3 regions of the Bradyrhizobium sp. HKCCYLRH3061 genome follow, and region 1 is predicted to be linked to each of the others. Evidence: riboswitches for the same ligand, from Rfam matches in the RefSeq annotation. Region 1 holds a riboswitch; each other region holds the start of a gene.
What was found. A riboswitch is a leader RNA that binds a small molecule or an ion and turns the genes downstream of it on or off. The one in region 1 is predicted to bind S-adenosylmethionine.
Positions count from the first base shown of each region.

Region 2: it holds a riboswitch for S-adenosylmethionine, as region 1 does, so the genes downstream of both, metX (homoserine O-acetyltransferase MetX) here and ACQR2C_RS27280 (O-succinylhomoserine sulfhydrylase) in region 1, are expected to answer to the same signal.
Region 3: it holds a riboswitch for S-adenosylmethionine, as region 1 does, so the genes downstream of both, ACQR2C_RS09900 (GNAT family N-acetyltransferase) here and ACQR2C_RS27280 (O-succinylhomoserine sulfhydrylase) in region 1, are expected to answer to the same signal.

Region 1 covers NZ_JBNPUE010000020.1:74,738-78,007, reverse strand. Annotated here, with positions in the region: gene ACQR2C_RS27285 (GDSL-type esterase/lipase family protein) at 1-31, shown strand, start outside; gene ACQR2C_RS27280 (O-succinylhomoserine sulfhydrylase) at 164-1,387, opposite strand; SAM riboswitch at 1,464-1,543, opposite strand; gene ACQR2C_RS27275 (2'-deoxycytidine 5'-triphosphate deaminase) at 1,656-2,762, shown strand; gene ACQR2C_RS27270 (MATE family efflux transporter) at 2,891-3,270, shown strand, end outside.
Region 2 covers NZ_JBNPUE010000010.1:1,067-4,336, reverse strand. Annotated here, with positions in the region: gene hisC (histidinol-phosphate transaminase) at 1-681, opposite strand, end outside; gene ACQR2C_RS17330 (chorismate mutase) at 719-1,552, opposite strand; SAM riboswitch at 1,748-1,827, shown strand; gene metX (homoserine O-acetyltransferase MetX) at 1,910-3,178, shown strand; gene metW (methionine biosynthesis protein MetW) at 3,182-3,270, shown strand, end outside.
Region 3 covers NZ_JBNPUE010000004.1:128,311-131,580, reverse strand. Annotated here, with positions in the region: gene ACQR2C_RS09905 (serine hydrolase domain-containing protein) at 1-1,017, opposite strand, end outside; gene ACQR2C_RS09900 (GNAT family N-acetyltransferase) at 1,524-1,994, opposite strand; SAM-I-IV-variant riboswitch at 2,040-2,149, opposite strand; gene ACQR2C_RS09895 (DUF3551 domain-containing protein) at 2,302-2,550, opposite strand; gene ACQR2C_RS09890 (hypothetical protein) at 2,722-3,270, opposite strand, start outside.

The DNA.
Region 1 (3,270 bases):
GGCCGAGGTGCCGACCTATCGGCCGATGTGACGCCGCGGGCGTTATCCCGGGGCGCTCGCCGCGCGAGCGAACCCCGGGATCCGGAGGTGATGTGCGGATGAGGAATGACGAGTAGCGCGCAGGGATGAGATCGGTCTACTCGCGACGCCACTTCACCATTCGCTACGCCGCGCTGAGGGCGGCGTCGAGATCCTCGATCAGATCGTCGGCATGCTCGAGCCCGGCGGAGAAGCGGATGAAGCCCTCGCTGATGCCGAGCTCGGCGCGCGCGTCCGGCGTCAGCCGCTGATGCGTGGTCGTCGCGGGATGCGTGACCAGCGTCTTGGCGTCGCCGAGATTGTTGGAGATGCGCGCGAGCCTCAATCCGTTGAGCATACGGAACGCCGACGCCTTGCCGCCCTTCACCTCGAAGCCGACCAGGGTCGAGCCGGCGCGCATCTGCTTCTTGACCGTCGCCGCCTGCGGATGGTCCTCGCGTCCGGGATAGATCAGCCGCGAGATCTTCGGATGCGCGGCGAGAAAATCGGCGACCTTGCCGGCGGTCTCAGTCTGCGCGCGCACGCGCACCGCGAGCGTCTCCAGGCCCTTGAGCAGGACCCAGGCGTTGAACGGCGAGATCGACGGGCCGGTCTGGCGCATGAAGTTGTGGATGTGCTCGGCGATGAACGCTTCCGACGACAGGATCACGCCGCCGAGGCAGCGGCCCTGGCCGTCGATGTGCTTTGTCGCGGAGTAGACGACGACGTCCGCGCCGAGCGCGAGCGGGCTCTGCCAGATCGGCGTGGCGAACACGTTGTCGACGATCAGCCGCGCGCCATGGGCGTGCGCGATCTCGGCGATCGCGGGAATGTCCATCACGTCGAGCGTCGGATTGGTCGGGCTCTCGAGGAAGAAGCTCTTGGTGTTCGGCCTGACCGCCTTCTGCCACTGGTCGAGATCGAGCCCATCGACCAGCGTCGACTCGATACCGTAGCGCGGCAGGAGATCCTCGACCACGTAGCGGCACGAGCCGAACAGCGCCTTCGCCGCGACGACGTGATCGCCGGCCCGCAGGGGGGCCAGGATCGCGGTGGTGACGGCGGCCATGCCGGTGGCGGCCGAGCGGCAGGCCTCGGCGCCCTCGAGCTCGATCATGCGGCGCTCGAACATCGCCGTGGTCGGATTGGAGAAGCGCGAATAGATGAAGCCGGGATCCTCGCCCTTGAAGCGCGCCTCGCACTCCTCGGCGGTGGCGTAGACGAAACCTTGCGTGAGATAGAGCGCCTCGGCGGTCTCGCCGAATTCGGAGCGCAAGGTGCCGGAATGCACCAGCCGGGTTTCGGGACGGTAGTGAGCGAACGACGCCGGGGCCTTCGCGGGGGACTTCGACGCAGGAGAATTGGACATGTGACCTCCATCGTGACCACCGCTGCTGGCGATGGGCACAAAAAAACCGGCCTGGGAAAACTCCTCACGGCCGGGATCACATTCGTCCCCGGCCTGTTTAGCGACTTATTTAACGTGGCTGCAAGCCGGCCGGCTCAAATCACCACGGGATAAGTGGTGCTCATAGTCGCAACCGGCCTTTCCGTCAAGCCGGCCATCGGATAACCGGTCAAAAGACCCTATATTGGCTCCACAAGCCGCCGTTCCGGCGCCTGCAAAGGATCAGGCCTTGCCGTTTTCGCTTCCCGCCGACGCCCACGGCATCCTCCCCGATCGCATGATCGTGGCGATGGCGGAGGCCGGCCTGATCATTCCCGAATATGATTTCGTCGAGAGCCAGATCCAGCCGGCGAGCTTGGACCTGCGGCTCGGCGACGTCGCCTATCGCGTGCGCGCAAGCTTCCTGCCCGGGCCGGGCGCGACGGTCGCCGAGCGCATCGACGAGCTCAAGCTGCACGAATTCGCGCTCGCCGACGGCGCGGTTCTGGAGACCAACTGCGTCTACATCGTGCCGCTGCTGGAGAGCCTGGCGCTGCCGAAGGACATCGTCGCGGCCGCCAATCCGAAGAGCTCGACCGGCCGGCTCGACGTTTTCACCCGCGTGATCGCCGACGGCACGCGACGCTTCGACATGATCGGCGCCGGCTATCACGGTCCGCTCTATGCCGAGATCAGCCCGAAGACGTTTCCGGTCCTGTTGCGCGAAGGCTCGCGCCTGTCCCAGGTTCGCTTCCGCTATCGCGACGCGGTCCTGTCAGAGGACGAATTGATCGCGCTGCACCAGGCCGAGCGGCTGGTGGATCGCGATGATGCGGATCTCGCCGGCGGTGTCGCTCTGTCCGTCGACCTCTCAGGCAGCAATGCGAACGGCTATGTCGGCTACCGCGCCAAGCGCCATACCGGCGTCGTCGACGTCGACCGCCGCGCCGGCTATCCGGTCGAGGAGTTCTGGGAGCCGATCAAGGCACGGCCCGACGGCAGCCTCATCCTCGATCCCGGCGAGTTCTACATCCTGGCCTCGAAGGAAGCCGTGCAGGTGCCGCCGGACTACGCCGCGGAGATGGTGCCGTTCGATCCGCTGGTCGGCGAATTCCGCGTCCACTATGCCGGCTTCTTCGATCCCGGTTTCGGCTATGCCGGCGCCGGCGGGCAGGGCTCGCGCGCGGTGCTCGAGGTGCGCTCGCGCGAGGTGCCGTTCATCCTCGAGCACGGCCAGATCGTCGGCCGCCTGGTCTACGAGAAGATGCTGGCGCGTCCCAACGCGATGTATGGCAGCCGCATCGGCTCCAACTACCAGGCCCAGGGCCTGAAGCTTTCCAAGCACTTCCGCTTCTAGCCGGCTGCGTCTGCCGCGCACCCCCAATGCGCCTGCCGCGCAGGGCGCGCGCCAGCGCCGTGCTAGGAAAGCGAAAGCAATCGAACGACAAGACGGCCGCGACCTGCGCGGCCGAGCGGGGAGCTGAGATGTCCGAGATCGGCCTGGCCGACAATCCGGTCGGCGAGGGGCGTGCATTGCCGCCCCCCGAGAAGCCGATGCGGAATAAGCTCGTCGACGGACCCATCCTGCGCACCCTGCTGTCGCTGGCCTGGCCGAACATCATCGCCAACACGGCCGGCACCTGCGTCGTCATTGCCGAGACCTCCTATATCGGCCGGCTCGGCATCGAGGCGCTGGCGGCGATGGCGCTGGTGTTTCCGCTGGTGATCCTGACCATGACGATGTCCGGCGGCGCGATGGGCGGCGGTGTGGCCTCGGCGATCGCACGGGCGCTGGGCGCCGGCGACACCGATCGCGCCTCGACGCTCGCCTCGCATGCGCTGCTGATCGCGCTGCTGTTCGGCGC
Region 2 (3,270 bases), on a different contig from region 1:
CGCCGCGAGCCCGTGGATCTTCGAGAACGTATGGGTGACCACGGTGTTCTCGGTCGTGGCGACCAGCTCGAGCCCGAACTCATAGTCGTTGCGCGAGACGTAATCGGCATAGGCGGCGTCGAGCACCAGCACGACCTGCGACGGCAGGCCGGCGCGCAGCCGCTTGACCTCGTCGAACGGGATGTAGGTGCCGGTCGGGTTGTTCGGGTTGGCGAGCCAGACCAGCTTGGTGCGCGGCGTCACCGCGGCAAGGATGGCGTCGACGTCGGTGCGATACTCCGTCTCCGCGGCAACCACGTTCCTGGCGCCGCAGGCCATGGTCGCAATCGGATAGACCAGGAAGCCGTGCGCGGTCGAGATCGCCTCGTCGCCTTGGCCGAGAAAGGTGTGTGCCAGCAGATTGAGGATCTCGTCGGAGCCGGCGCCGCAGACGATGCGGTCGGGATCGAGGCCGTAGGTGCGGCCGATCGCCTGGCGCAGCACCCGTGAAGTCCCTTCCGGATAATCTTCCAGGTGAGTGGCCGCACTCTTGAATGCCTCGATCGCCCTCGGCGAGGGGCCGAACGGGGTCTCATTGGCCGACAGTTTGAAAACCTTGCGGCCCGGCTCCGGCTGGGGACTCTTGCCCGGCGTATAGGGCGCGATATCGAGGATGCCGGGGTTCAGCACGGGGCGGTTCATCATCAACTCCGGAAAATTATCACTGGCGCGGGGCGTCTCAGCTCGGAACCGTATAGCGTTTCGCATGGCCGCCGACGAGGGCGGCGGAGCGTACCGAGGCGCCCGCCGCGATCAGGGCAGCCTTGATCTTGTCGAGGTTCGACGGCGACTCGATCGATACCAGCAGTGCGGCGCCGTCGAAGGCGGTATCGGGCACCGCGATGACGTCGGCGAGCGGCGACAGCGCCCGCGACACCTGCGCATTCCAGCCGGAGACGCGGATGCTCCAGGTCTCGACCTCGAGCACCAGCGCATCGTCGGCGACGCGCGACACCGCGAACACCGGCAGCGCGGCGGGATGGTCGGCGCGCTCGATGAACGGCATCCGCGCGATGATCTTTGGCGCGCCCACGGGCTCGAGCGTGATCCACCACGGCGTATGGCCGGAGGTCGTCGACACCAGCGCGAGATCGCCTTTCGAGCGCGCCACGGCCTCGACCGCGGCTTGCGCGCTGAAATGCGGCACGTAGGGCACCACGAATCCGAAATGGAACCTGGCGGAATCGCGCATCGCGGATTCGCCGACCGACACGTCGGCATGCACCGAGAACGGCGCCTGCACATAGGTGAAGGTCGAGACGATGACGCGCCAGATCCCCTCGACGGTGTCGAGCGGCAGGATGCCGCGATGGCGCTGCACCAGGCGGCGCATCATGTCGGCCTCGCGCGCGGGCCTGAACGCCGAGCCGACCTCCTGGGTCTTCTTGACCTTGATCAGCCGGTCGATGATGTCGGCCCTGTTCATCAGCAACTGATGGACCTGCTCATCGATGGCATCGATCTCCTTGCGCAGATCGGCGAGCGAGGGCGGGGCGGGCGGCGGGTTCGACATGGTCCGTGTCACTCTTCGCGAGGCCACGGGAAAACCTGCGGCCAAAGGAACGGATGCCGTTCTCTCCGATGCCGCGGACCTGCGCAACAGCAAGTTTACCTTGCGCCATCCAGGCTTGGCTGACCTGCGGCAGAGCGCCCGACCAACGGTCAACCCCAGCTTGCCTTGACGAATAGCGCCCGCGGGACTAGTTTCTGCCCGTTCCGTGGTCATTTGAGCCGGCCGGCTTGCAGCCACGTTAAAAAACTCGCTAAACAGGCCGGGGACGTTATCGATCCCGGCCGAACCCCAGTTCAGGCCGGGTTTTTCATGGCCTGATGTGTCACGTGGTTCGGGAGCCCTGGCCGGATGGCTGGGGTGAGAGACATGACAGGTCTGACGCCGAAGTCCAAATCTGCGACGTCCAAATCTGCGACGTCCAAATCCGCGACGCCTACATCCGCGTTGCGCACGGTCGCGCCCGACGAGCGCTCGCACGAGGTCGATCATCCGAGCTCGCCGGTGGCGCAGTTCGGCGCCGACAAGCCGCTCAGGCTCGATTGCGGCGTCGACCTGTCGCCGTTCCAGATCGCCTACCAGACCTACGGCGAGCTCAATGCCGACCGGTCGAACGCGGTGCTGGTCTGCCACGCGCTGACCGGCGACCAGCACGTCGCCAACCGCCATCCCGTCACCGGCAAGCCCGGCTGGTGGGAGACGCTGGTCGGCCCCGGCCGCCCGCTCGATCCCGGCCGCTATTTCATCATCTGCTCCAACGTGATCGGCGGCTGCATGGGCTCGACCGGGCCGGCCTCGCTGAACCCCGCCACCGGCAAGGTGTGGGGGCTCGATTTCCCGATCATCACCATCCCCGACATGGTCCGCGCGCAGGCGATGCTGATCGACCATCTCGGCATCGACACGCTGTTCGCCGTGGTCGGCGGCTCGATGGGCGGCATGCAGGCGCTGCAATGGACGGTGGCCTATCCGCAGCGCGTGTTCGCCAATCTCGCGATCGCCTGCGCGACGCGCCACTCGGCGCAGAACATCGCCTTCCACGAGCTTGGCCGCCAGGCCGTGATGGCCGATCCCGACTGGGATCACGGCCGTTACGCCGACAAGGGCACGCATCCGCATCGCGGCCTGGCTGTGGCGCGCATGGCTGCGCACATCACCTACCTCTCCGACGCCGCGCTGCATCGCAAGTTCGGCCGCCGCATGCAGGACCGCGAGCTGCCGACGTTCTCCTTCGACGCCGATTTCCAGGTCGAGAGCTACCTGCGCTACCAGGGATCGTCCTTCGTCGAGCGCTTCGACGCCAACTCCTATCTCTATCTGACGCGGGCGATGGATTATTTCGACATCGCCGGCGACCATGACGGCGTGCTGGCGGCGGCGTTTCGCGGCATCAAGACCCGTTTTTGCGTGGTGTCGTTCACCAGCGACTGGCTGTTTCCGACTGCGGAGTCGCGCGCGCTGGTGCATGCGCTCAACGCCTCCAGCGCGCGGGTGTCGTTCGCCGAGATCGAGACCGACCGGGGCCACGACGCGTTCCTGCTCGATGTCCCCGAGTTCTTCGAGATCGCCAGCGCGTTTCTCGATTCCGCCGGCAAGGCGCGCGGGCTTGCCCATGCGAAGGGAGACTGAGCCATGAGCATGCAGGGTGTGCTGCCGCTGAACGGCTTCACTGGCGGCGAGGTGCTGGCCTATCGGCCTGATCATCTGCTGGTCGCCGGCAT
Region 3 (3,270 bases), on a different contig from region 1:
AGCCATGTTGCGAAATGAAGGTTCGACGTACGGCGCATCGCGGTCGACACGATGCACCACGACAAGGTCGAGTGCGGGTACGACTAAGGCGTATTGGCCGCCGGCACCTTGGGCCATAAAGCTGCCCTCGGGCAAAGTCACCGTAGGCGCAACGTCACCGCCCAGAAAGCCGATCCACCAGAGATAGCCATAGCCCATCCCGAACGCTGCTTTCGAATAGCTGCGCGTGCTCTCTTCCACCCACTCCCGCGGCACGATCTGGTGTCCGGCCCAATTGCCTTTGTGAAGATAGAGAAGTGCAAAACGCGCCAAGTCCCGTGCGCTCATGCGGATCTCATAGGCGGGGTGGATAGACGCTTCGCCGCGGACGTAGCTGCCATCCTGTGGCCGGTAGTCCTGCATGCCGATTGGCTTTGCGATCTTTTGGTCGAGCGCCTCGAAGAGGCCGATGCCAGTTGCGTGCTCGTAGATCGTGCCAAGCGCGTTGAAGTCCCAATTGTTGTAATACCAGAAGGTGCCGGGCGGGTGACTGCCGCGCGGCGGTCTCATCTTGGCATTGTCCGGCGTCTCATAGAGCGCCGCGTGGTAGACCCCGGAACGCGCTTCGAGGAGTTCGCGCACCGTCGCGCCCTTCTCGACCCCGGTCAAGCCAGGCGGGTTATCGTCGATGCCAAGTTCGCCAAGCGTGCTGTCAAGGTTGATCTGGTGATCCGACACTGCGATGCCGATCAGGGCGCTGAGCATGCTCTTGCGGATTGAAGCGACTTCCATCGGCTTCGTCGTACTGCCCCACTCGGCCACGACCTTGCCGTGCTGAACGATCACAACCGCGCTCGAATGAATCTGATCCGAAAAGGATCGCGCTTGGGTCAATCCGGTTTCTGACCAACCCAATTCTGCAGGCGTGACGCGCTCCCACTCCGCTGCTGGGAAGCCATCTTCAGCTTGGGCATGCTCGAACCGAACCAAAGCGCCGAGCAGCAGCACGACAGCGAAAACAATCTGGCGAATATGCATAGGATGATCCCACCCGTTGCGAGCTTGACCAGATTGCTACACACTAATCATTAACGGAATTAAGCAGAACGCCTGTTGAAGTGTTTTCTTTGGATACCCGCCAACCATCCTCATGGCGACGTCTCTTGTTGGCCCACAACGGACATGGAACGAACGGAACTCCCTTACGACCAAACTGTGTGACCGGCTGGTGAGAAATCGCTACTCATCCTTATTCAACGCGGCGATGAGGACGCCAACCTCTTCAACAGGTAAGGATCGTCACGCGCTATCAACTCTTCTGTCCTTGGGAGCTTTCCGAAAGCAAACCGTGCCTCCTCGATGCAAGAAAAATAACACAAGCATCTCCGTGCCATCTGAATGCTCGACCTCAACCATGTAGGATGCTAGCGATGGCGGAGTAACCACCCCATGTAAGGCTGGTCTGAGAGGCGATCTCGATTGTGCAACACGATCGAAAAGCAGACTTGATCATCTATTCCTTGTCGTCACATCGCCCTCGACCATCATTTCGTCAGCCATCTCTCGAAGTACAAATTGATCGGGTTGGAAACGTAAGGGCCATACGCTGGGCACGGAACGAACCCCTTCGCCCGATAGAGCCTCTGGGCATCGGGAAGAAATTCCGTGGTTTCCAGCCGCAGAACCGACAGCTTGGCGGTCAAGGCCGCTTCCACAACGCGCGTCAGGAGCCTGCTGCCTATTCCAGTTGTCCGAGCCTCGGTGACGACATACATGCGCTTCACCTCCCCGGTACCATCCGCGAACACCTGCAGCCCTGCACAGCCAACGGCTTGTCCGGCAATCCGCGCGATAAACATTTGCGTGTCGTCGTGCGCTAGCCGATCAATTGGAGAGCCGTGATTCCTCTCCACCCCGCAGACCTTGTTTAAGAAATCGTCCAGCGCGGTTACGAGATTAATCAGGTCCGGGGACCTTGCATCGGCCAGCTCAATTTCGATTCGATCGACAGTCATTCTCGTCCCCTTCTTCGAAGAGATGAGCGCATGACGCCGTGGTGGCTTGTCCCGTTTAGTTGCCGGACCGGCCACATCTTCTTCCGAAGGAAGAAAGCCACCTTGCTCGGGGAGCAGGTTGGCGCTGGGCGTCGGCCCAACTCTTGATGTTGGAGTTGACGATAGCGGGCACTATCGAGCTTGGCAAGTACGCCCCCAGTTTGAGGAACAACGCGTGGCCGCTCCTGGCTCATCTCGAACCTTTTGGTCGGCTCCGACGATGGCCGCTCCGTCGAAGATCGGGGTCTTGTCAGACCACAATCAGCGCCTACCGGGGAGGCCGACGGCGGCTCGGCTCAGGCGGGCGCTGTGCATAGGGGTTCGGCAAGCACATGGCCGAAAGGCCCGCGGCCCCCGCTCTGCACGCCTCCCACGACCTGTACTGGCACGCGATCGTGCTGGACCCGCCCCAGTCCCATGTCTGGAGGCACACCGGATCATTGCCATCGAACCGCTGAGCCGCGGCTGGAGCGGTTGCAAGCACGATGATTGAAGTCATGAGGAGAAGCGCGCGCATCATCAGCCATCATGACATGAGGCTGACCAATCCGAAAGGGTCTGCCGGCGCGGCCACGTCCAGGCGGGCTTCATCCGCAGGCGCGGCGGGTTTCGGTATCCGCGTCGTCAGGTGACCCTCTCTTGCTCCACGAAAAGCAGGCGATCGCAGCTAGCTTCGGCGGCTCATGACTCAGAAATAGGAGCGCGGCTGCTGCTTGATATGTTGGCCGAGGTAGCGTCTCACGGTCGAAAGATTTTTCGGTTCAGAAAGCTTCTCAAATACCTGATGCACCAATTCATCGTGATCGGAGGCAACCATTGCGACGGCGTCCCTCAGGTTTCTAAGCTGACGCCAGGAAAGAGCAGGCTCCGCTGCTGCCACCAAAGCCCAAAATACAGGGCGCCATAACCCGGTGTCGAAGGGCTTTGACGCTTGAAATATGGAAAACAGCGCCTCTGAACGACTCCCCATGTTTTCAATGGCGCTGGAGGCAGCGACATACTTTGTGAGAAGTTCTTTGGCGGGTGGCCCGTTGCCGCGCTCGAGGTATGCCCTGATCGGCCATGCCGAGACGGCTACACGATTGAAAATATCCTCCTGACAGTCGGCTGCCAGAATCGCCTCTTCAAGGAGGCGGCTATACCTTTCATCGGGCCAATGGCGTGCGACGTGAGATAACGCCTGACACCTGAACCAAGGTGCTTCTATCCCCCTTGCGACGCTTAGCGCTTCGTCAGG